DNA from 2 places in the Paenibacillus sp. FSL H3-0469 genome. Region 2 is predicted to be linked to the other one. Evidence: a T-box and tRNA genes for the amino acid it is inferred to sense, from the RefSeq annotation. Region 2 holds a T-box; the other holds one or more tRNA genes.
The links. A T-box is a leader RNA that pairs with one kind of tRNA and senses whether it is charged. The one in region 2 lies ahead of pheS (phenylalanine--tRNA ligase subunit alpha), so its partner is inferred to be a tRNA-Phe.
Positions count from the first base shown of each region.

Region 1: it encodes a tRNA-Phe, which carries the amino acid that the T-box ahead of pheS (phenylalanine--tRNA ligase subunit alpha) is inferred to sense. The anticodon was not compared.

Region 1 covers NZ_CP150302.1:3,305,863-3,320,308, forward strand. The annotation lists gene NSS83_RS14280 (carotenoid biosynthesis protein) at 1-105, opposite strand, end outside; gene NSS83_RS14285 (TetR/AcrR family transcriptional regulator) at 270-839, shown strand; gene NSS83_RS14290 (hypothetical protein) at 923-1,180, opposite strand; gene NSS83_RS14295 (MarR family transcriptional regulator) at 1,161-1,676, opposite strand; gene NSS83_RS14300 (FCD domain-containing protein) at 1,886-2,563, shown strand; gene NSS83_RS14305 (MFS transporter) at 2,560-3,801, shown strand; tRNA gene NSS83_RS14310 (tRNA-Leu) at 4,074-4,152, opposite strand; tRNA gene NSS83_RS14315 (tRNA-Cys) at 4,165-4,238, opposite strand; tRNA gene NSS83_RS14320 (tRNA-Gly) at 4,247-4,321, opposite strand; tRNA gene NSS83_RS14325 (tRNA-Gln) at 4,328-4,402, opposite strand; tRNA gene NSS83_RS14330 (tRNA-His) at 4,423-4,498, opposite strand; tRNA gene NSS83_RS14335 (tRNA-His) at 4,547-4,622, opposite strand; tRNA gene NSS83_RS14340 (tRNA-Trp) at 4,650-4,723, opposite strand; tRNA gene NSS83_RS14345 (tRNA-Tyr) at 4,730-4,815, opposite strand; tRNA gene NSS83_RS14350 (tRNA-Thr) at 4,822-4,897, opposite strand; tRNA gene NSS83_RS14355 (tRNA-Phe) at 4,913-4,988, opposite strand; tRNA gene NSS83_RS14360 (tRNA-Asp) at 5,010-5,087, opposite strand; tRNA gene NSS83_RS14365 (tRNA-Met) at 5,110-5,186, opposite strand; tRNA gene NSS83_RS14370 (tRNA-Val) at 5,219-5,294, opposite strand; tRNA gene NSS83_RS14375 (tRNA-Glu) at 5,300-5,371, opposite strand; tRNA gene NSS83_RS14380 (tRNA-Ser) at 5,506-5,595, opposite strand; tRNA gene NSS83_RS14385 (tRNA-Asn) at 5,599-5,674, opposite strand; rRNA gene NSS83_RS14390 (23S ribosomal RNA) at 5,737-8,663, opposite strand; rRNA gene NSS83_RS14395 (16S ribosomal RNA) at 8,914-10,474, opposite strand; gene NSS83_RS14400 (nucleotidyltransferase-like protein) at 10,989-11,864, opposite strand; gene NSS83_RS14405 (DUF2614 family zinc ribbon-containing protein) at 11,993-12,358, shown strand; gene NSS83_RS14410 (glycosyl hydrolase family 18 protein) at 12,485-14,206, opposite strand; gene NSS83_RS14415 (Fur family transcriptional regulator) at 14,401-14,446, opposite strand, start outside.
Region 2 covers NZ_CP150302.1:6,545,867-6,560,312, forward strand. The annotation lists gene NSS83_RS28595 (ABC transporter permease) at 1-796, opposite strand, end outside; gene NSS83_RS28600 (ABC transporter ATP-binding protein) at 793-1,494, opposite strand; gene NSS83_RS28605 (efflux RND transporter periplasmic adaptor subunit) at 1,491-2,996, opposite strand; gene NSS83_RS28610 (hypothetical protein) at 2,993-5,539, opposite strand; T-box leader at 5,759-6,047, shown strand; gene pheS (phenylalanine--tRNA ligase subunit alpha) at 6,107-7,141, shown strand; gene pheT (phenylalanine--tRNA ligase subunit beta) at 7,551-9,995, shown strand; gene NSS83_RS28625 (hypothetical protein) at 10,200-12,665, shown strand; gene NSS83_RS28630 (sugar-binding protein) at 13,144-14,133, shown strand; gene NSS83_RS28635 (sensor histidine kinase) at 14,130-14,446, shown strand, end outside.

The sequences.
Region 1 (14,446 bases), 3.2 Mb from region 2:
GGGATGTGTTTCCTTATCAAGGATATAGAACACCATTAGGACAGCAGCAATTAAGACAAGAATGTCTTGAATAACCCATACAGGCACTACAGTTATACTACCCATTTTCTTCCTCCAATTAATTTAATTTGAATCGAACGTTTAAATAAATTATAATGTCACCATGTTAGTTAAACAACAGGCTGTTCGTTTGGATTATGTTAGTTACCATACAAATCATATTAGATTTGTTCATTAACCATTTTATTATTTTAAATTAGGAGGTTACGATGGCAGACAAAAAAACAGATCACCGGGTGAGATATACAAAAATGGTTATTAAAGAAAGCCTGTTGAAGCTGATGACAGAACGGTCTATCAATAAAGTTACCGTGACCGACATTTGCAGCGAAGCAGGGATTAACCGCAACACCTTTTATTCACACTATGCGAATCAGTTTGAGCTTCTTTCAACAATCGAAAATGATCTATATGAAGAAATTAAGCAACTTGGGATTAGTTCTGCAAGCCCTCAAAAGCTTTCTTATGAATTATGTAAATATATAAAAGCGAATAAAACGATATGTGAGGTTCTGTTCTCGGAGCATGGCAACAAAGAATTATTGGAAAGAATCCTATATATCAGTCACGACCTAACGATTGAGCGCTGGAAGCAGGAATTAAAATATTTTGATCCGCAATTATTTGAATCCTGGTATACGTTCACCGCTCATGGCAGTATAGCTATTATTAAAAAGTGGGTGAGCAGCGGTCTGAAGGAAAGCCCGGGTAAGGTTGCAGTTTTTATTGATAAAGCCACAGAGGCCGTATCCAAAGCATTTTATTCCGAGGAATCATAAATCATAAAAAATGAAGCGGTCCCTCTTTGTTGAAGGCCGCTTCTCTGCTCTTTTTCCAATTCATTTCATTCCTTATTCCTTACTCATTCTGATTGCTCTAATTGATCCTTTGCCTTTTGTAAAAGTGCAGTCTCTTGAGCGGAAAGCTCATTTAAAGTCGTAAAAAAAGGTTCTATGGGTACCATCACACCACAGGTTGAACCTAATCCCAGCATCAATCTGAGGTAAAATTGAACCTTTCTTTTCTCACTGGCAATTTGCTCTAATTCTGAGAGACCCGAGTTTTTTTCTTCATCTCCTGATGCTTCCTTCCGTCTCGAATTAAATATCTTCATTTCCATTAAACTTCCCCTCGGAGTATTCTTCGGCGCGCGCCAACAAATCACTCATGAATTTCCCGATCGTCTGTAACTCAGCCTCTGAATAAGATTCAATAAACTGATAAAAGTTGTCTTCTTTCGCTTGATGCATCTTTTGATGCAGTTGATATACCTGTCTTCCCTTATCCGTTAAGCTAAAATAAATCTCCTTCCGGTTGTTATTTAGTTGATTTTTCATAATGAAGCCTGTTTCCAACAGCTTGGAACTAATACTTGTAATGCTTGCTTTGGACAGATTCATTCTTTTGGTAATTCCGGTATGATTGATCGGCTCATGATCACCAATGCAATCAATAACATGCACACTGGTAATATTATTGGACAGCATATCGATCTGAAGCTTTTTGGCTTGCTCACGAAACAGATTAATTTCATGTTCTGTATATAATTCGTTCAAATGCAGCATTCTGATATATTGCTCATAAAGGTGACCTTTAGAATGATTTTGAAATTCCACTTGCCAAATCTCTCCTCTCTTGTACTTAATGCAGACTAGGGTCAAAGGCAGCAATCAATTGCTTTTTATTTTTGTTCACTACTGAACAAAATCATATTAGCACGAATGATATTGAGAATCAATATCATTTTCATCTTTTCAAGCCGAAATGAATCTGCTATAATCAACCAGAGTACCAAACATCCTACGTTTGTAAAGGAATGATACAATTGTTAGCTCAGACTCAACGTTTAACCTTGGTGGAACAGGTGGCCTACCAGATCCAAGAGAAGATCGAAAGCAGCGAATGGCAAGTAGGGACGCGTATTCCTCCAGAGCCGGAGCTAATGGAGCAGCTTCAAGTCAGTCGTAATACCTTAAGGGAAGCAATTCGGGCTCTAACCTACGCGGGTCTGCTCAAGACCAGACAAGGGGATGGGACTTATGTATGCTCCTCCAGTGTTTTAGGGTCAGTGATTAGAAAAGTAATAGAGCATACCGATAAGTTTGAGAGCCTGGAGGTCCGGTATGCATTAGAACGAGAGGCGGCTGCCCTGGCTGCGCTCAGGAGAGACGAGGAAGATTTGGCGGCACTTCGGACATGTCTTGACCAGTGCAGACAAGCAGCCGTCCAGCAAGATCTTGAAGCGTATGCTCACTGGGACGTGGAGTTTCACAAAATGGTGATAGCCGCTTCACATAATCAATTGATGTCGAATTTATACAATCATATTTCTGAGGCGCTGCAAAACATGATTTTAGAAATGAAGGATCTCAAAACCGTGGATTTCTATATCGACTCTCATGCCCTGCTCTATCAGGCCATTGCGGATCAGAATGGTCATCAAGCGGAGGAGGCTGTTCGTTTATACATTGACAAAGCCCGTACACAGGAGGCACATCTATGAGTTCACCAGAACAATTGTTAAACAAGCAAGATGGAATATCCAATACCGGTATTCGGAAGCAAGCGACACTCTGGTTCATGATCATAGGAATTATTTTTATCGCAGCGAATTTGCGCGCACCCCTCACCTCAGTGGGACCCTTGGTCAGTCTTATTCGGGACAACGTGCATATTTCTAATACTTTAGCAGGCCTGATTACTACAGTTCCACTAATTGCATTTGCCCTATTATCACCTTTTGTACCCAAATTAGGACATAAATATGGTATAGAACGAATTATCCTGATTTCTCTTATTTTTTTAGTCATCGGTATTGCTGTTCGGTCGTTATCCGGAGCAGCGACTTTATATGTTGGAACTGCAATTCTGGGATTTGCTATTACTATATGTAATGTATTACTTCCCAGTCTGATTAAACGGGAATTTCCGCAGCAAATGGGGACTATGACAGGGGTCTATTCGGTTTCCATGAATCTATGCGGGGCAATTGCTTCCGGTATTAGTATTCCCTTAGCTGTGGGAGCAGGTATGAACTGGCAAGGTGCCCTTGGAGTATGGGGAATACTTAGCTTCATCTCTATTCTCTTTTGGATACCGCTGCTCAAGACTCCAACGAACCCCGCCATTATTGGTAGCAGCACAGATAAGAACCATCAGGTTAAAATATGGCGCTCCCCATTAGCCTGGCAGGTGACTCTCTTTATGGGAATACAATCAGCCATTTTCTATGTGCTGGTTGCCTGGCTGCCTGAAATCCTAAAAGAACAAGGCATCAGTTCGAGTCAATCCGGCTGGTTTCTATCGGTTCTGATTATGGCGTCCCTCCCCTTTGCCTTTATCGTTCCTGTTATGGCAGGGCGTATGTCTAACCAGCGGTCCTTGGTGGTTATTACAACAATCCTACTTTTGATCGGAACACTTGGGCTTCTCTATAGCAGTGTCCAACTGCTTCTGTTGTGGGTGATTATTCTTGGAATTGGAGCGGGCTTTGCCTTTGGCTTATCTATGATGTTTTTCGGTTTACGCACTCAAAGTGCCCATCAGGCGGCGGAACTATCGGGCATGGCCCAATCCATAGGATATCTGCTGGCAGCCATCGGCCCGGCGCTGATAGGTTACTTGCATGACGCCACTCATAGTTGGAGTGCTCCACTCCTGATCTTGGTTGGCGCTTCTGCCCTACTCGGTATCATTGGTCTTGGGGCGGCCAGAAATCAATTTGTGGGTTCTACGAAGTAAGTTCATGATATAAACGACTTAACATATAAGCAGATGACATATAAATTAAAAGAAACAGGCCCTGTGTAGTAAGATACACAGGGCCTGTCTTGTTCTCAGATACATATGGGATAAGGTACGAAAGCTCAAAGAACATAATCATCCTGCAAATGAACGATGCTGGCGCCTCAGTCTTGTTCATGTGCCGATATAACAGATAATGCGTGCCTCTAGGTATACACACAATAAAAAAGCCCACCAGAGAATATCTCTGATGAACTCTTTTAGCGTAATACCGGCGAGAGGACTCGAACCTCCACGGTTTCCCACTCGATTTTGAGTCGAGCGCGTCTGCCATTCCGCCACGCCGGCAAATATTTAAAATGGAGGTGCCACCCAGATTTGAACTGGGGATAAAGCTTTTGCAGAGCTTTGCCTTACCACTTGGCTATGGCACCACATGAAATGGAGCGGACGACGGGAATCGAACCCGCGACCCTCGCCTTGGCAAGGCGATGCTCTACCGCTGAGCCACGTCCGCATATAATGGCTGGGGATATAGGAATCGAACCTATGAATGACGGAGTCAAAGTCCGTTGCCTTACCGCTTGGCTAATCCCCAATATATTTTTTGAAAGAAAATGGGGCGACCGATGGGTCTCGAACCCACGAATGCCGGAACCACAATCCGGTGCGTTAACCCCTTCGCCACGGTCGCCATGTGAAGCTTTTAAGTTGTATTGCTATGTAATTCTTATAAAAGAAATGGGGCGACCGATGGGTCTCGAACCCACGAATGCCGGAACCACAATCCGGTGCGTTAACCCCTTCGCCACGGTCGCCATATGATTCTTTTATATGAAATTACTTGGCAGGGGCAGCAGGAATTGAACCCACACCAACGGTTTTGGAGACCGTTGTTCTACCTTTAAACTATGCCCCTAAAAAATGGTGGAGGCTGATGGATTCGAACCACCGAACACGTACGTGAGCAGATTTACAGTCTGATGCGTTTGGCCACTTCGCTAAGCCTCCACGGTATGGTGCCGGCGAGAGGACTTGAACCCCCAACCTACTGATTACAAGTCAGTTGCTCTACCAATTGAGCTACACCGGCATATTAAGTTGTGTATGGTGGCGCGGGAGGGAATCGAACCCCCGACACAAGGATTTTCAGTCCTTTGCTCTACCGACTGAGCTACCGAGCCATAAAAATGATTCTGTAAAGATGGCGGAACCGACGGGATTCGAACCCGCGGTCTCCTGCGTGACAGGCAGGCATGTTAGGCCAACTACACCACGGTTCCATGTTTGGTACTTTATGGAGATTGGTTGCGGGGGCAGGATTTGAACCTGCGGCCTTCGGGTTATGAGCCCGACGAGCTACCGGGCTGCTCCACCCCGCGTCATTGTACAAAATCTATTCAGTTAAGATAGATGGTGGAGGCTGAGGGGTTCGAACCCCCGACCCTCTGCTTGTAAGGCAGATGCTCTCCCAGCTGAGCTAAGCCTCCATATATGACTCGTATGGGATTCGAACCCATGTTACCTCCGTGAAAGGGAGGTGTCTTAACCCCTTGACCAACGAGCCATGCTGTGTAAAAGTATTGCTACGGAGAGAGGGATACTCTTCACTTCGTTACGAGATTGCGAAGCAGTGCTAACGAAGCCTATGCTCCAACGAACCACTGAGGGTTCTCATCCCTATTCAATGAAGTATTGCTACGGAGAGAGAGGGATTCGAACCCTCGAGACGCTTGTGGCGCCTACACGATTTCCAATCGTGCTCCTTCGGCCAAACTCGGACACCTCTCCATATGGCTCCCCGAACAGGACTCGAACCTGTGACAACTCGATTAACAGTCGAGTGCTCTACCAACTGAGCTATCAGGGAATATACATACCAGGCTTGATCACCTGAAAACTGAATCCGAAACGAATCTGCGTGTTAGAAATTTGGATAAGCCCTCGACCGATTAGTATTGGTCAGCTCCATGCATTGCTGCACTTCCACCTCCAACCTATCTACCTCGTCGTCTTCAAGGGGTCTTACATACTGGGAAATCTCATCTTGAGGGGGGCTTCACGCTTAGATGCTTTCAGCGCTTATCCCGTCCGTACGTAGCTACTCAGCCATGCTCCTGGCGGAACAACTGATGCACCAGCGGTACGTCCATCCCGGTCCTCTCGTACTAAGGACAGCTCCTCTCAAATTTCCTGCGCCCACGACAGATAGGGACCGAACTGTCTCACGACGTTCTGAACCCAGCTCGCGTACCGCTTTAATGGGCGAACAGCCCAACCCTTGGGACCTACTTCAGCCCCAGGATGCGATGAGCCGACATCGAGGTGCCAAACCTCCCCGTCGATGTGGACTCTTGGGGGAGATAAGCCTGTTATCCCCAGGGTAGCTTTTATCCGTTGAGCGATGGCCCTTCCATGCGGTACCACCGGATCACTAAGTCCGACTTTCGTCCCTGCTCGACTTGTAGGTCTCGCAGTCAAGCTCCCTTATGCCTTTGCACTCTGCGAATGATTTCCAACCATTCTGAGGGAACCTTTGAACGCCTCCGTTACTCTTTAGGAGGCGACCGCCCCAGTCAAACTGCCCGCCTGACACGGTCCCCGTACCCGATAAGGGCACTAGGTTAGAACCTAGATACGATCAGGGTGGTATCCCAACGGCGCCTCCGCAGAAGCTTGCGCTCCTGCCTCCACGGCTCCCACCTATCCTGTACAGATCGTACCCAAATTCAATATCAAGCTGCAGTAAAGCTCCATGGGGTCTTTCCGTCTTGTCGCGGGTAACCTGCATCTTCACAGGTATTAAAATTTCACCGGATCTCTCGTTGAGACAGCGCCCAAGTCGTTACGCCATTCGTGCGGGTCAGAATTTACCTGACAAGGAATTTCGCTACCTTAGGACCGTTATAGTTACGGCCGCCGTTTACTGGGGCTTCGGTTCACAGCTTCGGACTAAGTCCTAACCGCTCCCCTTAACCTTCCAGCACCGGGCAGGCGTCAGCCCGTATACTTCGCCTTACGGCTTCGCACAGACCTGTGTTTTTGCTAAACAGTCGCTTGGGCCTTTTCACTGCGGCCCCCTCGGGCTATTCACCCTACCGAGGCACCCCTTCTCCCGAAGTTACGGGGTCATTTTGCCGAGTTCCTTAACGAGAGTTCTTCCGCGCGCCTTAGAATTCTCTTCTCGCCTACCTGTGTCGGTTTGCGGTACGGGCACCTTCTCCTGACTAGAGGCTTTTCTTGGCAGTGTGAGATCATGACCTTCGCTACTGTAATTTTCGCTCCCCATCACAGCCCAGCCTTACGGTGTGCGGATTTGCCTACACACCAGCCTCACTGCTTAGACGGACATCCATCAGTCCGCGTCACTACCCTCCTGCGTCACCCCATCGCTCATAGCGGATTACGGTGGTACAGTAATTTCAAACTGTTGTCCTTCGACTACGCCTTTCGGCCTCGCCTTAGGTCCCGACTTACCCTGAGCGGACGAGCCTTCCTCAGGAAACCTTGGGCTTTCGGCGGATCAGATTCTCACTGATCTTTTCGTTACTCATACCGGCATTCTCACTTGTATACTCTCCAGCGCTCCTTACGGTACACCTTCAACGTATATACAACGCTCCCCTACCCCAGATACAAAGTATCTAGCCATAGCTTCGGTGGTGTGTTTAGCCCCGTTACATTTTCGGCGCAGAGTCACTCGACCAGTGAGCTATTACGCACTCTTTCAATGGTGGCTGCTTCTAAGCCAACATCCTGGTTGTCTGTGCAACTCCACATCCTTTCCCACTTAACACACACTTGGGGACCTTAGCTGATGGTCTGGGCTGTTTCCCTTTTGACAATGGATCTTAGCACTCACTGTCTGACTCCCGGCAAGAAGTAAATGGCATTCGGAGTTTGACTGAGCTTGGTAACCCTTGCGGGCCCCGCACCCAATCAGTGCTCTACCTCCACCACTCCATTCACCGAGGCTAGCCCTAAAGCTATTTCGGGGAGAACCAGCTATCTCCGAGTTCGATTGGAATTTCTCCGCTACCCCCACCTCATCCCCGCATTTTTCAACATGCGTGGGTTCGGGCCTCCAGTGCGTGTTACCGCACCTTCACCCTGGACAGGGGTAGATCACACGGTTTCGGGTCTACGTCCACATACTAAATCGCCCTATTCAGACTCGCTTTCGCTGCGGCTCCGGCTTCTCACCTTAACCTTGCATGTTAAACGTAACTCGCCGGTTCATTCTACAAAAGGCACGCCATCACCCATAGAAAGGGCTCTGACTTTTTGTAAGCACACGGTTTCAGGTTCTATTTCACTCCCCTTCCGGGGTGCTTTTCACCTTTCCCTCACGGTACTGTTTCACTATCGGTCGCCAGGTAGTATTTAGCCTTAGCAGATGGTCCTGCTGGATTCATACGGGGTTTCACGTGCCCCGCACTACTCGGGATCCGTCTCGGAGAGAATACCATTTCGGCTACAGGGCTTTTACCTCTATCGCGGGCCTTTCCAGACCTCTTCGCCTACCATATTCCTTTGTAACTCCATGTGAGACGTCCCACAACCCCAAGAGGCAAGCCTCTTGGTTTAGGCTGTTCCGCGTTCGCTCGCCGCTACTGACGGAATCACTATTGTTTTCTCTTCCTCAGGGTACTTAGATGTTTCAGTTCCCCTGGTCTGCCTCTGCGTATCCTATGTATTCAGATACGAGTAACTGCGAATTACCACAGCTGGGTTTCCCCATTCGGACACCCCCGGATCAAAGCTTGCTTACAGCTCCCCGAGGCAGTTTCGTTGTTCGCCACGTCCTTCGTCGGCTCCTGGCGCCTAGGCATCCTCCGTGTGCTCTTAGTAGCTTAACCAATGTGTTTTCCCTAAGGAAAATCACGGTAGCAACTAATAACTATTTCCACTTGCTTACACAAGTTTCAGCTAAAAGATGTTCTAAAACGCAAATTCGTTTCGGTATCCAGTTTTCAAGGATCAAAGGTAAAGATGAGAGCTTAAACTCTCAAAACTGACCAACGAGTGAGTAACAGGCCTAAACCTGATTGGTTTGGAAGCGAAGCTTCCGATTTGAATGTTTCCGTTGCAGGAAACGATTCTCCATAGAAAGGAGGTGATCCAGCCGCACCTTCCGATACGGCTACCTTGTTACGACTTCACCCCAATCATCTACCCCACCTTCGGCGGCTGGCTCCCTTGCGGGTTACCCCACCGACTTCGGGTGTTGTAAACTCTCGTGGTGTGACGGGCGGTGTGTACAAGACCCGGGAACGTATTCACCGCGGCATGCTGATCCGCGATTACTAGCAATTCCGACTTCATGCAGGCGAGTTGCAGCCTGCAATCCGAACTGAGACCGGCTTTGCTGGGATTGGCTCCACCTCGCGGCTTCGCTTCCCGTTGTACCGGCCATTGTAGTACGTGTGTAGCCCAGGTCATAAGGGGCATGATGATTTGACGTCATCCCCACCTTCCTCCGGTTTGTCACCGGCAGTCACTCTAGAGTGCCCAGCTCAACCTGCTGGCAACTAAAGTCAAGGGTTGCGCTCGTTGCGGGACTTAACCCAACATCTCACGACACGAGCTGACGACAACCATGCACCACCTGTCTCAACTTTCCCCGAAGGGCACCTGATGCATCTCTGCTTCGTTAGTTGGATGTCAAGACCTGGTAAGGTTCTTCGCGTTGCTTCGAATTAAACCACATACTCCACTGCTTGTGCGGGTCCCCGTCAATTCCTTTGAGTTTCAGTCTTGCGACCGTACTCCCCAGGCGGAGTGCTTACTGTGTTAACTTCGGCACCAAGGGTATCGAAACCCCTAACACCTAGCACTCATCGTTTACGGCGTGGACTACCAGGGTATCTAATCCTGTTTGCTCCCCACGCTTTCGCGCCTCAGCGTCAGTTACAGCCCAGAAAGTCGCCTTCGCCACTGGTGTTCCTCCACATATCTACGCATTTCACCGCTACACGTGGAATTCCACTTTCCTCTTCTGTACTCAAGTCACCCAGTTTCCAGTGCGACCTCAGGTTGAGCCCAAGGTTTAAACACCAGACTTAAATAACCGCCTGCGCGCGCTTTACGCCCAATAATTCCGGACAACGCTTGCCCCCTACGTATTACCGCGGCTGCTGGCACGTAGTTAGCCGGGGCTTTCTTCTCAGGTACCGTCACTCCGGTAGCAGTTACTCTACCGGACGTTCTTCCCTGGCAACAGAGCTTTACGATCCGAAAACCTTCATCACTCACGCGGCGTTGCTCCGTCAGGCTTGCGCCCATTGCGGAAGATTCCCTACTGCTGCCTCCCGTAGGAGTCTGGGCCGTGTCTCAGTCCCAGTGTGGCCGTTCACCCTCTCAGGTCGGCTACGCATCGTCGCCTTGGTGGGCCGTTACCCCACCAACTAGCTAATGCGCCGCAGGCCCATCCCCAAGCAGCAGATTGCTCCGCCTTTCATTCTCTCCTCAGGAGAAGAAAGAAATTATCCGGTATTAGCTACCGTTTCCGGTAGTTATCCCAGGCTTGAGGGCAGGTTGCCTACGTGTTACTCACCCGTCCGCCGCTAAGTTTGAAAGGAAGCAAGCTTCCTCTCAAACTCCGCTCGACTTGCATGTATTAGGCACGCCGCCAGCGTTCGTCCTGAGCCAGGATCAAACTCTCCAAATTGGTATTTAGAAAGAGCGATTGCTCATTTTGAAACATCTGACGAGAATTTACATTCTCTAATTTGGATCTCACCGAAGTGATTTCCGATACTCACTCGTTGTTCAGTTTTCAAAGATCAAGTTCATCTTTCGTCGCCGTTTTTTGTCTCAGCAGCGACCTTTATAATATATCACAGCGTCCTCGTTTTAGTCAACCTTTTTTTTATTTTCTTTTTTCGGCTGATTTACGACTGCATTACTGCGCATCGTTATGTCAGAGGGACGAGTTATAATTTATCATAAGAACTGCACCCTAGTCAACCCTAAATATTCTCTTCCCCTTCGGCTCTTCTGCAAACCCGGACAAATAAAATAACCCCACAAAGTGAGGCTTTAGCTTCGATGATGACTCAGGTACTCTGCGGGGGGCCCAAACATATAAATTCTATAAAAAAAGAGAGTACATTCACCCTCTCCATTCTCCCGCTGATGCTATCTATATAGAGCTATTCCCGTCAGTTGGCGATTTGTTAATTTTAGAGCGTATAACGAATGGCATGACCATCTCCGGCATCCACTGCCCACGAGGCGATCTCCCGAATTAATGAACGGGATACCAGCTTGCGAAGCACAAGCGGCAATTCTGCCTGGAGCGGGCTGAGCCCCGAATGCTGCAGAAGCTCCTTAATACTCCACGCCTCCTTACGGCTGCCCAGGATATGAAGCAGCATGGTACAGCAATCCTCCATTTTTGACATGAGGGCAAATTCACAGGCAAGCAGGATAAGCTCGATTCTCTGGTCCAGCGTCTCTGTGCTGATAGTCAATTCTTCATATAGCTTATGGACCGGTGAGTTCAGGCTTTTCACCTGTCCCCATACTGCCGGTTCCGGGAAATACCCCGCTTCACTCACTTCAATGCGCGCCCAATGATACAAGGCAATGAGTACGCAATTATAGGCATCCATGGTACAGCCTGCTTCAATGTAACGCTTGGACTTAATATACATATGTAAAAAACGGGCGAATTCCATAAACAGCACCCGTTCTTTAAGCGGGCCCTCAAACTGAATGAGCTGCTTGCGCATCTCCGCCAAGATTCCCTTCGGATCCCAGAGTACCTCTCCGGATATCAGGCTGCTCAGAAGCTCGTTGTTATCCCCGGCCATGACAGCACGTTCCAGTGCAGACAGCCCTACATGTACCGATTGTGTCCGCGTATCACCGGCAATGCTATGGGTTATGATGCGTTCCGTCTCCTGTTCCTCGTGCAGCAGAAGGACCACCATATCAAAATCGTGCAACAGTGCACTTTGAAACGTGGCATCCCCTCTTTGCCGCCAAGCAACGGCTCCCAGAACATTCTCCTCAAATGTCTCCCCGCTTAATAGGGTCAAATTGGACAGTTCCATACTTCCCTCCATCAAATTTGGCGATTTTGCGTCCGTCAGTTATAATCTCTATACATAAGCTTATTCTACATATTCATGCCAGTTCCTCCTGAACAACCGAACTATATTTCAGTTAGGAGATCATACTCATGAAATTTAAATCGGCTAAAATCAATGCTTTTCGCACCTGGGGATTGCTTCTGACCATGCTGGGCATGGGTCTCATGATCATGGGAACCGCAGGCATTGTATTCTGGGGATCTGCCGGAAAAGTCGTCGCTGCTGTCGGTCTTGTCATTGGACTCGTCTCCATGATGGCCAGTCTGGCTATTTATTTCTGGGCGGGCATGCTCTCCACCAGTGCGGTTCAGGTGGAATGTCCGGAGTGCCATAAGCTGACCAAAATGCTGGGCAAAACTGACCGCTGTATGTTCTGCCATACCATCCTCACCATGGACGCTGCACAAGCTACCATTACTGCCGAAGAGCTTGAAGCCCAGCAACTGAAACACTAATCCTCTGCAAGCAGCGCTTACTGACATTATGCATTTATTAAGAGACAAGGTAATGTAAGAATAGTATTGTCTGCCAAAAAAGGTGTTGTCCACTGTAGGACAACACCTTTTTATAATGAAATCATCTTATTTAATAATTCCCTTCAACGCTTCCCATGCCTCCGGACTGGCGAAGCTCCGGTTCCAGGCTGCCACACCGCCCAGCTTCAAGGACTGGGCCAGCTCTACCCTGGCTGTGAGCGAGGTGCTGTCCTCGATCCAGATTTTGCGGAGAACATCATCTTCCTTATACTCCACGTAGTTCTGTCCGGCTTCCTTATCGAATACCGGTGTCAGCTTCTTCTCGGCAATGATCTCCTTGACCGCATTCATGCTGACGGCCTTGGAGCTTACTTTGGTCTTGCCCTTCTCGGTGGCTTCCGTCCAGATCCGCGTATAGAGCGGCACTCCCAGAATCAGCTTCTCTGACGGCACCTTATCCTCCTCGATAATCCGGTTCATAGAGGTCTTAACCCATGGTAGAGAGGCTACTGATCCCGCAACCGGACTGGCTGCCCAGTGCTCATCGTAGGCCATTACAACCAGGAAGTCGGATACGGCGGCAAGCGCCGGACGGTCGAGGAACAGGGACCACATCTCGCTCTTAGATTTCGGCGTTACGTCAATAGAGACAATCAGATTCCGGCTCTGGGCCATCGGCTTCAGTTCCCGCATGAACTGGGTTACGTTCGGTCCATCCTTGGTGTACACATTCTCGAAGTCGATATTAATCCCGTCTAAGTTATACAGGTCTGCATACTTAAGCATCTGCACAATGGCATTCATCCGATTGTCGTACGTAGATAAGGCTCCAGTAGTCAAGTCTGGTTCAAAGCTGTTGCTCAGCAGCCCCCATACTTCCATACCATGATTATGCGCCCAATCCACATAAGAGCGGTCCGCCTGGCTGCGTACATTCCCCTTCACATCAATAATACTGAACCAGGTGGGGCTAACCACGTTAATTCCAGGCAAGGCTGCAAATTTGGCCGGGTTCGGCTTGCGTTCGTACACGGCTTCCCAGAACATGTTAACCGGCTTGCCCTTCCAGCTGCGTTCAGCTCGTGTAGGTGTTTCGGGCTTTTTTTCTACCGTTCGGGTACCGTCTTCGGTAATATCATCCGCCTGGGCGTAGCCCGAATAACCGTTATCAAGCTGGGCGTATACCCAGTCCTTGGTGTCCGTATTCCAGATTCGTACGACATCCCCAGGATTCATATCTGCAAAAATCGGTGCATGCACCGAGGGTTCACTGCGCAGGGCTTTCGTTTTGCCGCCTTCTTTGCCCTTCACCTTGCCAAGCGGCACCGATTCTCCCGCAGTCATAAGCAGCACCGCACCAGTAGCTGTATCCTCTTCGATCTCGAAGCCGTACAGATTCTCCAGTGTATCTGCCGGAAGATAGGTCACTTTATCTTTAACCTCGGGAGCAAGGCGAAGCTGCAGAGGTTCATTGTTCAGAGCTGCGGCCTTGGATTCCTCCTGCATGTACAACAGACTGCTGTCCGTTGAGAGGATAACTGATTTGCTCTCTTTTTCATAGCGGATAGAAGGATCTACATATTCCTGCAAAAAAGGCAGCGGTAAAAGCAGTCCGTCCCCTGTGCCCGATGCTGAATAGCCGGTAAGCTGTCCCTTCACAAAAATCGGCTTGTCCAGGCCCTTCCAGTCCGGGTCCAGATGCTGGCGGTTCGGCAGTACATAATAAACAACCCAAAAGGCTGCGGCGGCTATGATGACAAGTCCCAATAAGCGGCGAGTAAGACTTCCACGCTTCGTGACGCGTCTTTGTCTCTGTCTTCTGTCCAAAATAGGTCCTCCAAACCGTTCGTTGAATTTTAAAAGCAGGCAACACTTCTGTTAAGTATACGCCATGCAGGCGAGCTTGGTTGCGCGAATCTCTTGGAAGGTTTGTATTTTTGTAACAGCTTGATTCTCTATCTATACAAAAAAACGTGCAGAATCCGCTCTCGGACCCTACACGTTTATAAATATTATTCCATTCAGTGCTGCTTCTCGCCGCAGCCTTTGCATACACCGTACAGCTCC
Region 2 (14,446 bases):
TGGACAGAGTGGAGCTGGTCTCATTCACCGTTTCCAGCATCTCCCGTGAATCAAAGACAGAGTAGGCATTCTCCGCTGCACTGAATTTGGCTGTAAGGCTGGCCTCCAGCTTGGTTTTGACCTCATCCACATTGTCATTGGAAGTGGTGGTGAGCGTAATGGAGCGGACGCCCTTGCTCTGCAGGAACCGTTCGGCTGTAGAGATGGGGATCAGCAGCTTCTCGTCGCTTGAACCGACGCTGGTGGAGCCTTTACTCTCCAGCAACCCGACGATCTTGAAGCTGCTTCCGTTGATCTGTACCTTTTGGCCTACAGGATTATCTGTACCGAATAGATCCTCCGCTGTATCTGATCCGATTAACGCAACCTTCTGCCGGTATTCTGTATCCATCTCAAGCAGGAATCTTCCGGATTGCACATGGAAATCCTGGACCTCTTCGTAGGCAGGTGTAATGCCTTCTACGGATACGGAAACGTTCTCGGTACCGTGCTTGGCGGTTACGTTCCCGGAGATTATCGGGGATACATTATCCACCCCTTCAATCTCACCAAGGGCCAGGGCCTCCTCGTAGGTTAGCGAAGTGGTGGCTCCGCGGCCCGTAATGTTGACGGTCAGCTGGTTAGTTCCCAGGGAGCTTAGGGACTCTGTAATCTGCGAGGTGGTGCCCTGGCCCACAGCGACAAGTGCAATGACGGAGGAGACCCCGATAATAATGCCCAGCATGGTAAGAAAGGCTCTTATTTTGCTGCTCAGAATACTTTTGAAGGCCATTTTCATACTCTGGTACAGCATCATGAGTGCACCACCTTCCGATCCTCTACAAGATCCCCGTCTTGAATCCGGATCACCCGTTTGGCCTGCTCGGCAATCTCCAGGTCATGCGTGATCAGAATAATGGTATGCCCTTGTTCGTTAAGCTCCTTAATCATCTGCAGAACCTCCTTGCCTGTCTTGGAGTCCAGCGCTCCGGTGGGCTCATCGGCAAGAAGAATAGGCGGGGTTCCGGCAAGAGCGCGGGCAATAGCCACACGCTGCTGTTGGCCTCCAGACAGCTCGGAGGGACGGTGATTCATTCGGCTCTCCAGGCCTACCCGGACCAGGGCGCTGCGGGCAATTTCTCTACGCTCCCTGTGGGACATTCCACGGTAGATCAGGGGCAGCTCTACATTCTCTACCGCTGATAATTTCGGCAGCAGATTGAAGTTCTGAAATATAAAGCCGATCTTCTCGTTGCGGATCTGAGCCAGCTTGTTGTCAGACAGCCTGCGGATCTCCTGGCCGTCCAGGAAATAATCGCCTTCATTCGCCACATCGAGGCAGCCCAGCATGTTCATCAGGGTGGACTTGCCTGACCCTGACGGGCCGATGATCGCAACGAATTCACCGTGATCAATGGTGAAGCTCAGGCTCCTCAGAACCGTCATTGATTCTCCGGCCATCGTGAAGCTGTGCTGCATATTCTCAACCCGGATCAGCGGTTCTGGTGAGGTCATCGTCCGCCACCGCCCCCGGAGAAACCGCCCCTGCTGCCCCCGCTGCCCCCGCCGGTGAAGCCGCCCCCGCTCCCGCCGGGAAAGCCTCCGCTCCCGCCGGTCATTCCTCCGCTGCCAAAGCCGCCCATGCCACCACCCATGCCGCCTTGCTGCGGAGAGGTGGTATTGCCTGAGGAAATCACGGTTGGGAGGATCACTTCATCCCCTTCACTTAAGCCGCTGACGATTTCGATGCTGCTCTCATTGTGGATACCGGTCTCCACAGCCACACGCTGCGTGCCGGCGGCATTGCCCGAAGCACTCCGGCTTCCTGCTGCCCTGCCGGAGAACCCGGCGCCGGCCGGAAATTCACCGCCGGAAAACGCTCCGCCCCGGGCTTCTCCGCCGCCCTGAGGGTATCCGCCGCCTTGACCGCTTCCGCGTGCAGCCCTGCCGCCGGTCTGGCCTTCTGCTCCTTCCGGCCGGATTTCGCCTTGGCCGCCGGGAGCCTGTCCGTCAGCCGTGCCACTCTCAGCAGACTTGGAGCCAGCCGCTCCGTTACCAGAAGTTTTGGTGCCTGATTCATTTCCGCCGGTCACCGGCACATTGACGAAGGATTTCCCGTTTATCTTTGTTACAGCTTCGATAGGAACGGTCAGAATATCCTTCTTCTCTTCGATGGTAACCGCCACCTCCGCAGACATGCCGATAAGCACACCCTCCGAGTTATTTAATCCTACAGTGACGTTGAACAGGGAGACACCATTGGAGGAGGTTCCTTCTTTGGCTATATCTATAACTTTACCGGTAAAAGACTTATCCTCAAGGGCATCCAGTGTAATGGTGGAGACTTGATTGAGCTTGATTTTGGGGATATCCAGCTCGTCTACCTGAACGGTTACGCTTAGATTCACGTAATCAGTCATGGTGAACAGCTCTGTACCATTCTGGGCCTGTTCACCGGCCGTAATATTCACGGCAGTGATCGTACCATCGATCGGAGCGGTCAGCGGATCAGGCGGAGCCATATCTTCATGGATGGCAGCGATGGATTCCTGCTGGTCTAAGATATCGCTATTGGCCTTATCAATGGCTTTTTTTGCCGACTCCAGCTCTTCCTCTGCCGCGTTATTCATAGCCAGCGTCTTGTAGCTCTCCTGTTTGTTTTCCAGCTCTGTCTTGAGATTCTCCAGCGACTTTGTGGCTTCCTTCAGCTTATCATCCAGATCGCCCGCGACAAATGTGATCAGCACCGCGCCTTTTTTAACGACATCGCCTTTCTTAACCATGACCGTATCGACCTTCCCGGCTTCTTTGGTACGGATGCTCTCGCTGTTGATTGCCGATACTGCACCTGAACCCGAGACACTCACCAGAATATCCCCCTTACTGGCAACTGCCGTATTCAGCGGGGCGGCGTTGATCTGCCGGTTCTGATCCGGCCAGAGTCTATAGCCCGCAATCCCTGCAATAGCAACGAGGAGTATGGCTGAAGCGATAATAATGATCTTTTTCTTCTTCATTTTGCGGCTCCTTCAGTGGAAGACGTGGCTGCTTTGGCGGTAACCTCAAGGGAATAGGCCTGGCTGGCGAGCTCCGTCCGCATTCCCTGGAATTCATCGTAGAATTTAAGGGCGTAGGTGCCGGAGCTCAGATTTTTGAACAGGACGCTGGTAAGGGTCGTAGAATAAGAGTTGTTTGTTCCCAGAGTCAAGTCGGTGCCAAGCGTCAGTGTTTTCTCGTGAGACTGTCCATAAGGATCTATAACCTGAAGGATGAGCTTATGCTGGTAAGCGCCTGTCTGGTAGGCATTATCCTGATTGAGATTGTAATTGAACGTCACAGCAATGCTGCTTTCGCCCTTGGTGAGTTCCCCTGTAGAGCTGGTAACTGCCAGTGTATAAGGGAAAAGCGGAACGGAAGCCAGATTGGTCAAAGGCGTAACCTCTGCCGGAGCCAGTGTCAGCGCTGCAGTATTCACATATCCCGTCGCAGCCGTTCCTGCGGCAGTCAGCTTGCCATCCGCAATCGACTGGCTGATATACAGCTGAAGACCTGCCGTGTCCAGAGCAGCCGGAACTTTTGCCCAGAAGGTAACCAGTGTTGTGCCCTCAGGGCTGGTTGGCAGCTCAGACTGGCTTACGGTTGCTTCAAAATATTGCCCGTCAGCAGTCCTGAACTGTGCGTACAGACGGGCCAGATCTGCCTGCCGGACTTCGTCGCTGTTCATTTCCACTTCGCTGTACACAAGATTCGAGCCGGTTCCTGTATACAGGAGGGTGGAACGTTCCTTGACGGTGGCTTTTTTGCCGGTGGCCGTGATCTTGAAGGCTTCCCCTGGAGCCAGCGGTGCAACACTTTTAACGGCACTGTCGCTTGTGCTGAGAGAGAGGAACTGCGACACTTCTGTACCCTTGGTCTCCTGGAGGATGAGCTTGACTTGTCTGAAATCCAGGGTATATGGAATATGGGCTTGAACCGATATCTGTGTGCTGGCACCAGGGGCAAGGACTGAAGAGCTGTTGCCCGTATAAGTCTGTGAAGAGGAAGTGAGATCCTTCTGATCCACCAGGAGTATTCCGGTAAAAGCAGGCAAAGTAATGGTCTTGGACGTTGCATTGCGTATCGTTAGTACAGCCTGCACCAGATCCTCGCTGCCCCAAGGCAGACGCAGCAGGGAGTCCAGAGAGACAGCGAACGTGCCGTAGGTATTGGTTACGCTGGTCTCGGCGGCGAGATGAATCTGGCTCTCCGGCTTATAAGGGATGCGGAAATAGGCCACAGGCAGCGTTACTTTATCCGCGCTGGCTGCAGGAGCAATCATGCGCAGCTCCAGCGAATTCTGAGCCAGCTCCAGCGGAACACTGGCGCTCAGCTCAATCAGCTTGTCTTCCAGCGGCTTCAGGGTCAGGCTGCTCAAGGTTGTGGACGTCACCGGGAAGCTATAGCCTTCCGCCGAATTGACGTTAAGCTCATAAGCAGGCAAAGTAACCGCTGTGCTGCCGGTATTCTTCACCCGGAGCTGATAGCTCCAGACACCGTTCCCGTTATCCGCATGCACAGTTGCCTTCAGCAGCTGCATGTCCACGATATTGCTGCCGATGGAGACCTTTTTGGTATAGCCCGCCGCTACAGTGAAATCGGCGGTTACCGCAGCCGGAAGCGCGTAGGAAGAGACAGGCAGGTACAGCTTGAGTCCTTCATCCAGCTTAGCGATCTGTAGCGTTAGCTTGCTGAGATTCATGTAGGAGGGGATCTCGGTCATATAATAGAGCGTCTTCTTCTCCTGAGGCTGAAGCTTGAATTCGGAGCTGCTGTCATCCAGTGTAAGTGTGAAGACAGAGCCGCCCGAGGATTTCAGGTACAAGCTATAGCCCGGATCTGTAAGCACTTTGGTACCCAGATTGGTTAAGCTAAGCCCGACCTTAGCATAGACTTTGCCGTTATATTTGTAGATTTGCACGGATTCGGCTTTGGTGCCGGCTGTAAGGCCGCCGAGTTCAACCTTCCGGGTCTCTCCTGTAAGCGAGGACAGAGAATAATTGGCTGGGACCGTGAACGTGCCTATACGCTGTTCATAATTAGCGGCGCTGAAATTCCAGCCGTAGATGTTGATTTTAAGTCCTTTGACGGAGGCGGCAGTTCCAATATTCGCATAGTATGTAAGGCTGGTGCTTTGCTTTGCGGGGATTTTCTTGACTGTACTGTCTGCGCTGACCGGTATTCCCTTGATGACGCTGCCGCCCGCCGTTACTATTTTGGAGAAATAGTCCGCCAGATTGACGCTGCTGCCGGCAGTATTGGTGTAGGTAAGCGTGTAGGTGAGAATATTACCGCCGGTTTGGCTCTGAATCCCTACATGGCTCAGCTTCACCTGAAGCGTGGTAGCGAGCTTGAGCGCACTTAGACTGTTAAGAGTGGAGACTTCCGTGACCGGGCTTGCTGCTGTGGCAGCCGTAGAACCGGATGAAGCAGCATAGGCCGTGGTTCCCGGGCTTCCTGCGGTTTGAATTGCGGCAAATGTGCTGAGCAGCAGCAGAACAAATGCTTTTTTTCGTGTAGGCATGTAATTTCCTCCTTGAATGATCTCATAAGGCAAAATATCAGCATTGACTGAATGCCCGCTGAAAAAAAGCCTTCAAACCGCGCTGAAGCTTAAAGGAAGCTTAAAAGAAGATAAAAAATAAGCGGAATTAGCGCAGCTTGTCAAACGGGCTGTTTTTGCATATAATAGATGGGCATATCTTCCCAAGCGGAGGATCGAAGTGCAGAGGATATAATCCGCATACATGCAATGATGGAGAAGAGTACGCAGTGCCTGGCTTACAGGGAGGAAGCGCCGCAGATTGAGAGCGTTTCTAAGAGAGCAGAGCTGCCGAAGTTCACTCCGGAGCAGTTCCCTGAATGTACATCAAGGCTTCCTTGAAGAGTGCTAGTAGGGGGGACCGGCCGCAGACCGTTATTTCTGTATAAAGTGAGACAGGTCTTTGCCGTACCGAAAGAGGGAATATTGCTCTTAAGGGAAGCGTACGGCCGTCTAACAAGGGTGGTACCACGGTCTTTTCGTCCCTTTACCGGGAGGAAAGGCCTTTTTTTGTTGAACAATATGAGATTTGAGGGGGCAGTACAAGCCATGAAAGACAAATTGGAAGCACTGAAGGCCGAGGCACTGACGAAGCTGCAGGCGGTGTCCGATCCGCAGATTCTGAATGATCTGCGCGTCAAATACCTTGGCAAAAAAGGCGAGCTGACAGAGGTTCTGCGCGGTATGGGCGGACTAAGCGCGGAGGAGCGTCCGGTGATCGGCCAGGTGGCCAATCTGGTGCGCAGCGCCATTGAAGAGGTGATCGGCGCCAAGCAGGAGCTGTTCCAGCAGCAGGAGACGGAGAACCGCCTGAATGCGGAGAAGGTCGATGTAACCCTGCCGGGCCGCGGCATGCCGCAGGGCGGCATTCATCCGCTCAGCCGGGTGATTCAGGAGATCGAGGATATTTTCATCGGTATGGGCTACAAGGTGGCGGAAGGACCGGAAGTGGAGACAGATTATTACAACTTCGAGGCGCTTAACCTTCCGAAGAACCATCCGGCCCGCGATATGCAGGATTCCTTCTATATTACGGAAGATATTCTGATGCGCACACAGACCTCGCCGGTTCAGATCCGCACCATGCAGGCGATGAACGGGGAGACTCCAGTCAAGGTCATCTGTCCGGGCAAGGTGTTCCGCCGTGACGACGACGATGCGACCCACTCCTTCCAGTTCCATCAGATTGAAGGTCTGGTGATCGGACGCAATATCCGTATGAGCGACCTGAAGGGGACCCTGCAGCAGTTCATGAAGGAGATGTTCGGTCCTAGCGCGGGCATCCGCCTGCGCCCAAGCTTCTTCCCGTTCACCGAGCCTAGCGTTGAGGTGGATGTAAGCTGCTTCAAATGCGGCGGCGAAGGCTGCCGGCTCTGCAAGCAGAGCGGCTGGCTTGAGATTCTCGGCGCCGGTATGGTGCACCCGAATGTGCTGCGGATGGGCGGCTACGACCCTGAGGTCTACAGCGGCTTCGCGTTTGGCATGGGCGCTGAGCGGATCGCGATGCTGAAGTACGGCATCGATGACATCCGTTACTTCTACACGAATGATATGGGCTTTGTGAAGCAGTTCAAGGGGATTTAGGGATTTGGCGGGTGTGTATGGGGCGCGGGCCGGATACTGATAAGCCGGAGGGGAATTTTGGAACTGGAGGAGCGATAGCGACCGCCTTTGTGTTTGAATTTTTACTGCTATATAGATTGAACTAAAAAATTCAAGTTGAAGGAAAAGTGGCGGAGGGGAATTTTGGAACTGGAGGAGCAGTAGCGACCGCCTTTGTCTGCGGATTTCAACCGTTAAAAACGGGATAAATCAAGAAATCTGCAGACAACAGCGGCCGGAAGTCCAAAACTTCTCTGGAGGTACACTGGAATACAGGAATTTGGGTTAGGACGAAGTTGGCACTATGGCTTGTTGTATATCCGCTTCCGTGCGCGAAGCGCAGGCCGCCATGGAGATCAATACATCTGAAACAAAAAGGAAGTGTGCGATTATGAAAGTATCAACCGCCTGGCTGGCCGATTATATATCGCTGGAAGGGGTTACCGCAGATAGCTTGGCGGACAAAATCACCACCGCCGGCATCGAGATTGACGGAGTAGAACGCCGCAACAAAGGGATTTCCGGGATTGTGACCGGCTACGTGAAATCCAAAGAAAAGCACCCCGACGCCGATAAGCTGAATATCTGCATCGTCGATGCCGGGCAGGGCGAGGATCTGCAGATCGTCTGCGGAGCGAAGAATGTCGCAGCGGGCCAGAAGGTACCGGTCGCGCTGGTGGGCGCCAAGCTGCCGGGCCTGGAAATCAAAAAAGCCAAGCTGCGCGGCGTGCTGTCGCAGGGGATGATCTGCTCGGCCAAAGAGCTGGGCCTGAACGACAAGCTGCTGCCTAAAGAGCTGCAGGAGGGCATTCTGGTGCTGCCGGAGCAGACCGAGGTGGGCCAGGATATTCTCAAGGTGCTCGGACTGAATGACGAAATCCTTGATTTCGATCTGACACCGAACCGTTCCGACTGTCTGAGCATGATCGGTGCCGCTTATGAGGTAAGCGCGGTGCTGGGCCGTGAGCTGAAGCTGGCTGATCCGGCGGCAGAGCTCGTAGAAACGGGCGGCAAGGCTGCGGACTCCATTACGGTTACGATTGAGGACGAGGCATTCTGCAGCCATTATGCCGTGCGTTATATTGCCGGAGTGAAGACCGCGCCGTCCCCGCTGTGGATTCAGAACCGCCTGATGGCGGCCGGGGTGCGTCCGATTAACAATATCGTGGATATTACCAACTATGTGATGCTGGAATACGGACAGCCGCTGCATGCATTTGACGGCGGGCAGGTCCAGGGCGGAACCATCGGTGTACGGTTTGCCCGTGAAGGGGAACGACTGGTAACCCTTGACGGCCAAGAGCGCAAGCTTGAGCCGCAGATGCTGGTCATTGCCGACGGTTCAGGCGCAATTGGCCTGGCAGGAGTGATGGGCGGACTGTCAACAGAGGTTACCGCAGACACCGTTAATATCGTACTGGAATCAGCCAAATTCGATGGCGGAACGGTACGCAAGACCTCGCGTCAGCTCGGTCTGCGCTCAGAAGCGTCCCAACGGTTCGAGAAGGAAGTCGACCCGAATGCGGTCATCCCTGCGCTTAACCGCGCGGCTGCACTGATTGCCCGGTATGCCGGAGGAACGGTGCATGAAGGGATCGTCCAGGCCGGAAGTATCGCTGGTCAGGAGAAAGTGCTGCAATTATCGCTGGAGAAGCTGAACCGCTATCTCGGGACAGATCTGTCATTGCTGGAAGTGAAAACCCTGTTCGGACGTCTGCATTTCAAGTGCGGTGATGCGGCTCAGGGAATCGTCGAGGTCGAGGTGCCGACACGGCGCGGAGACATTACGCAGGATGTGGATCTGATTGAAGAGATCGCCCGCTTATACGGCTATGACAACATTCCGACCACGCTGATCGAAGGCACAACAACACCTGGTGCGCTTACCAGACAGCAGTCCCTGCGCCGCGAGCTGCGCCGCCTGCTCTCACTGGGCGGATATCAGGAGGTTATGGGCTATTCCTTCATCCAGCCGGAGCAGAGCAAGCTCTTCCCTATGCTGGCGGAAGGCAAGCAGTCAGTGAAGCTGGCGATGCCGATGAGCGAGGAGCGCAGCGTGCTGCGTACCAGCCTGCTGCCGCAGCTGCTGGACATTGCCCTCTACAACACGAACCGCCGCCAAGGCGATCTGGCGTTGTTCGAAATCGGAAATGTGTTCTTCACGGAAGAAGAAGTCCTTACCCGCCAGCCGAGCGAGCTGCCGGTGCTGGGGCTGCTGCTGAGTGGTACGCGTGCAGCCAAGCAGTGGAACGTGGCTGCTGAGCCGGTGGATTTCTTCGACCTCAAGGGGGCGCTGGAGACTGTATTTGCGCATCTGGGCCTTACGGATCGCGTAGTCTATGAAGGGGACGCGCCTGAAGGCTATCATCCGGGACGCTCTGCTTCCATCTATCTGCTTCAGGCAGAGGGCCGTGTGAAGATTGGTTCGATGGGGCAGCTTCATCCCGAGCTGCAGCGCCGGATGGATCTGGAGGATACCTACGTATCCGAAGTCCTGCTCCAGCCGCTCTATGATGCGGCGCGTGCCCAATTGCAGTATAGCGAGCTTCACCGCTTCCCGGGCATGGAACGGGACATTGCGGTGGTAGTGGATGACGCGGTTCCGGCAGGCGACCTGATCGCGGCGATCCGTGAGCACGGGGGTACTCTGCTGCAAAATGTGCAGGTATTTGATATCTACACAGGAGGCAAGATGGAGGCGGGTAAGAAGAGCGTTGCCCTGTCGCTCTTGTACCGCCACACCGAGCATACGCTGACTGACGAAGAGGTTGTGGAAGTGCATGACAAAGTGGTCTCTGCGCTTGAACAAACTTTTGGTGCAGAATTAAGAAAATAGCAGGAATTGTGCAAAGCCGCAGCGAATCCATTTAGAAACAGAGATTCGCTGCGGCTTTTCTGTACCCATGTGAAGTGCGGAGGAACATGCAAATAAATGCAATGGACGCGTGCTTTTGCCAAAGGTCAGGAAATCACGCTACAATAGGAGTAAGAGCAAAGAAACCAACTTAGAATCCGCACACATACAAAGGAGGGCACAACTGTGGCTATGGACCGGACCCGTGTCGCCGTGGAGATATACGGAACTTCCTACAAGCTTGTCGGAAGCAGCACAGAATATATGAAACAGGTCGCCCGTCATGTCGATGAGCATATGCGTGCAATATCGAAATCACATTCCAGACTGGATACGCCGCGGATTGCGGTGCTTACAGCTGTACATATGGCAGAGCAGGCAATCCAGGTTCAGGATTTCAAGAATGAGCTGAATATGCTGACCGGTGAACGCACTGAGCTTCGCGTGGAGGTGTCACGCCTTCAGGAAGCACAGCGTGAACAGCAGGAAGAATATGAGAAGCTGGAAGCCGCAGCGAAGGAAGAGGCTGCGCGGCTGGTTGCCGCCGCCGAAGAAGAACGCTCAAGGCATCTGGAGCAGCAGGAGCAGGAGAGGCAGCTGCATGCCCAGCTGCTGGAGGAAGAGAAGCAGGCGGCGGACGCTGCCCGCGAGCAGCTGGTGCAGGAGCTGAAGGCGCGAGAGGATGAGCTGAAGGCGCTGCGTGAGGGGCATGAAGCAGAGCAGGCTGCAAGCCGCGAGGCAGCACGTCAGGAGCTGGAGGCCGCAGAAGCTATGCGGATGCAGCAGCTGGAACAGATGAAGTCTGCCCATCAGCAGGAACTGGAGCAGCTGCGCGAGACGCTGACCCGCGAGAAGACAGAGACGTTGTCTGCTCTGGAGCAGGAGTTGCATGAGACGCGGGAGTCGATGGGCAGCGAGATCGTGGAGATCCGCTCCACGCTCAGCAAGGAGCTGGCTGATACCAAGGCTGCGCTCACAAGTGAGCTTACCGGGGAACGGGAAGCGCTTGAGAAGGAGCAGGCCAAGACCAAGGAGCTGCGGCAGTCCCAGGGGACGCAGGAGCACCGGCACAAGCAGCAGCTTCAGGAGCTGGAGAAGCAGCTTGGCGAGCTGCGCGGCGGAACCGGGCAGCTCCAGTCCCGGCTGCGGGCAGCGGAGGCCGGGCTGAAGGGCGAACGCGATGCGAGGCTGACGCTGCTGGCGCAGTACGAAGCTGTGCTGAAGCGGGAGGAGCAGCTCGGAGAGGAGCTTAAGCTTGCCGCTGAGCAAGGAGAGCAGCAGAGTGCGGCGCTGGAGGAAGTGCGCAAGCAGGCTGCGGCTTCGCAGAGCGAGGCGGAAGCGCTCCGCAGCAAGCTGCGGGACGCAGAGGACAAGCTAAGCGTTGCGCTGGAAGAGCTGCACACGGCGAACGAGCTGGGCACCCTGCTGAACGAAGAGGTGGAAGGGCTGCGCCAGCAGGTTGTAGCTGCGCAGAGCGAGGCGGAAGCGCTCCGCAGCAAGCTGCGGGACGCAGAGGGCAAGCTAAGCGCTGCGCTGGAAGAGCTGCACACGGCGAGCGAGTTGGGCAACCTGCTAAACGAAGAGCTGGATGAGCTGCGTAAGCAGGTTGCGGCATCGCAGAGCGAGGCGGTAGAGATCCGCAGCGAACTGCGGGATCTAGAGGGTAAGCTAAGCGAAGCGCAGGAAGAGCTGCACACGGCTAAGGAGCTGGGCAATCTGCTGAACGATGAGCTGGGAGGGCTGCGCCAGCGTTATGAGCTGACGCAGGAAGAAGCGGCAGCACTGCGCACATCGCTGCGGGAGACGGCAGATCAGCTCAGCCGGACGCAGGTGGAATTCGACCGTACGGCAGAGGAAGCGGCGTCCTGGCAGGAGCGTGCGAACAAGCATATGGAGGATATCAGCGAGCTGGAGATGAACCTTCTGGAAGAGGGGGAGAAGTCGGCAGCCTTGCAGCGCGAAGTGGAGACTCTTCGCGGACAGGCAGACGGCATGGTTCAGCAGCTTGATCAAGAGGCGCGGCTTCGTGCCGAAGCGGAGCAGGAGCTTGCCGTTCAGCAGGAGGCGGCACAGGCAGCCCGCAAGGAACTGGCTGCGCTGCGCGGCCGCTACGAGGAGCTGATCGCCCAGTACGACGAGATTCTGCAGGACGGGGAGCAGCTGAAGGAACGCTGCGAGCTGCTGGAAGCCGAAGGCGAGGAAGCTGCGCGGCGTCTGGAAGAGCTGTATGAGGCAGGACGTGAAGCTGCGGCTACGGCGATGGAGCAGCAGGAAGCACTTCGCGAGACCCGGGAGTATGAAGCTACCTGGAAGCAGAAATATGAGGAGCTTCTGCAGCGTGAGCAGCAATGGAACGAGCAGGAAGCACAGCTGCGCGAGGAGATTGAGATCTGGCAGCAGGAGGCCGGAGAAGCCGAGGCTCAGGCGGAATCAGTCAGCCGCTCGCGCACCGAAGCAGAGCAGCGGCTGGATGAGATCGGCGAGAGCTATGAGATGGTCCAAGGCCAGCTGCGGCTGGTACAGGCCCAGTTCGAGCTGCAGCAGGGAGAGCTGGAGAAGCTGTCCCAGGAGCATCGCAGCCTGCAGGCGGAATATGCCAAGCTACAGAGTGAATATAATGAATGGATTCAACTGATCGAACAGGACAGTTGAATGGCGGATGCATCACAGGAAGAGCTGTTGTAAGCAGGAATGCTTAGAACGGCTTTTTCTGCTGTGCAGGGACGGTGGGCGGATTCATCCTTAGTGGGACTGCAAGGGAGGGCTGCTGCTCTAAAGTTGGCTGGAGTGAAGTAATGCACAATTCCTGCACTAAATACAACATTCGTACCTCTGAAGCAGCTAATTGCGGGAAATCCTGCCTAGAATGCAACATCTCAATGCCAATGACCCGCTCCACCAGTAACATTCCTGCAAAATGTGCAACATTCGGCGTTCTCAAGCTGCAATCCGTTAGAAATCCTGCAAAAGGTGCAACTTCGGCGTTCTCAGGTCACATTGAGGAGCACAAGTGCCCCTGAATCGAGCGGAAGTTGGTTAAATGAGCAAATGAGTAGCACAAGTGCTTTTGACATAATAAGTATTGCAACCGGTTACAACCCGGGGTAGGATGTTGGTTGAGGTGAACGGGATGGATAAGAAATGGGTCAGCGGCGCTGGGGTTGTTGTGCTTTTTATACTGTTGTCATATTTGTTTATAGGCTTTGCGCATCATTCCGCCCGGATGGGCAATATCGTTAAGGAATTGAGCGGGGAGCCGATTCAGGACAAGCCCGGATATCATATTGTGCTGATCGAGCAGGAGCGGTACCACCCGTACTGGGAGATGGTCGAGAAGGGGGCCGCGGAGGCTGCAGCGAAATACGGGATAGAGATCGAATTCACGGGACCGGTGCGCAACAACATGGAAGAGCAGATCAGTCTGCTGGAAAAAGCGATTGCCGCCCAGGCGGATGCGATCATCGTGCAGGGGCTCAACGACGAGAAGTTCACGCCGGTGATTGATAAGGCGGTGAACCGGGGGATTCCGGTGATCACGATTGACACGGATGCTCCCGCCAGCCGGAGACTGGCCTATGTGGGGACCGACAATGTAGCTGCCGGTGAGGCATTGGGACGCATGGTAGTGAAGACGACTGGCGGGAAGGGCAAAATAGGTGTGATCATCGGCAGCGAGCTGGCCAAGAACCAGCTTCAGCGCCTGGACGGGCTGAAGAATATCGTGAAAGACTATGGCGGCATGGAGATTGTCGATGTCCGCAGCTCCAACATCTCGCATATGGAAGCAATCCAGCAGGCGGCGGATATGCTTAGGTATCATCCGGAGATTGATGTAATGGTGGGCACCAGTTCAACGGACGCGCTCGGTGTACTCCAAGCATCGAGAAGCCTGAAGCGCGGTCCGCTGACCATTATCGGCTTCGATAACCAGGCGGAGACGCTGGATGCCATCAGCCGGGGAGCAATCACAGCGACTGTTGCACAGCAGCCCTACCTGATGGGGAATATGGCGGTCCGGCTGCTCCATGAGTATTTTAATGGTGCCCATCTGCAGCCCCGGTACTACACAGGAGTGAAGGTACTGGATAAGACCAATGTGCAGGAGGGGGAGAGCCTATGAGTATCCGAGTGAAGCTGCTGATCTGCATTCCGCTGCTGGTGCTGCTGATGAGCTCGGTCTCCTTCGTACTGTTCCAGAGCGGGAAGAATGTGCAGGAGAGCTACCATCTGATGATGAACCGGATCATGCTGTATAAGGAGGTATCCTATGAGGTCGGCGAGAATATGCGCTCCTTGAACCGCTTCATTATGCAGGTGGATACGGACAGCTTCCCGGAGGTGGAAAAGCATCTGGGCGCGGTGCTGGAGCTGCGCAGCAGGCTGGACGGAATGAATACCATCGGGGGCAGCGGCCTTCCGCTGATGAACTACAG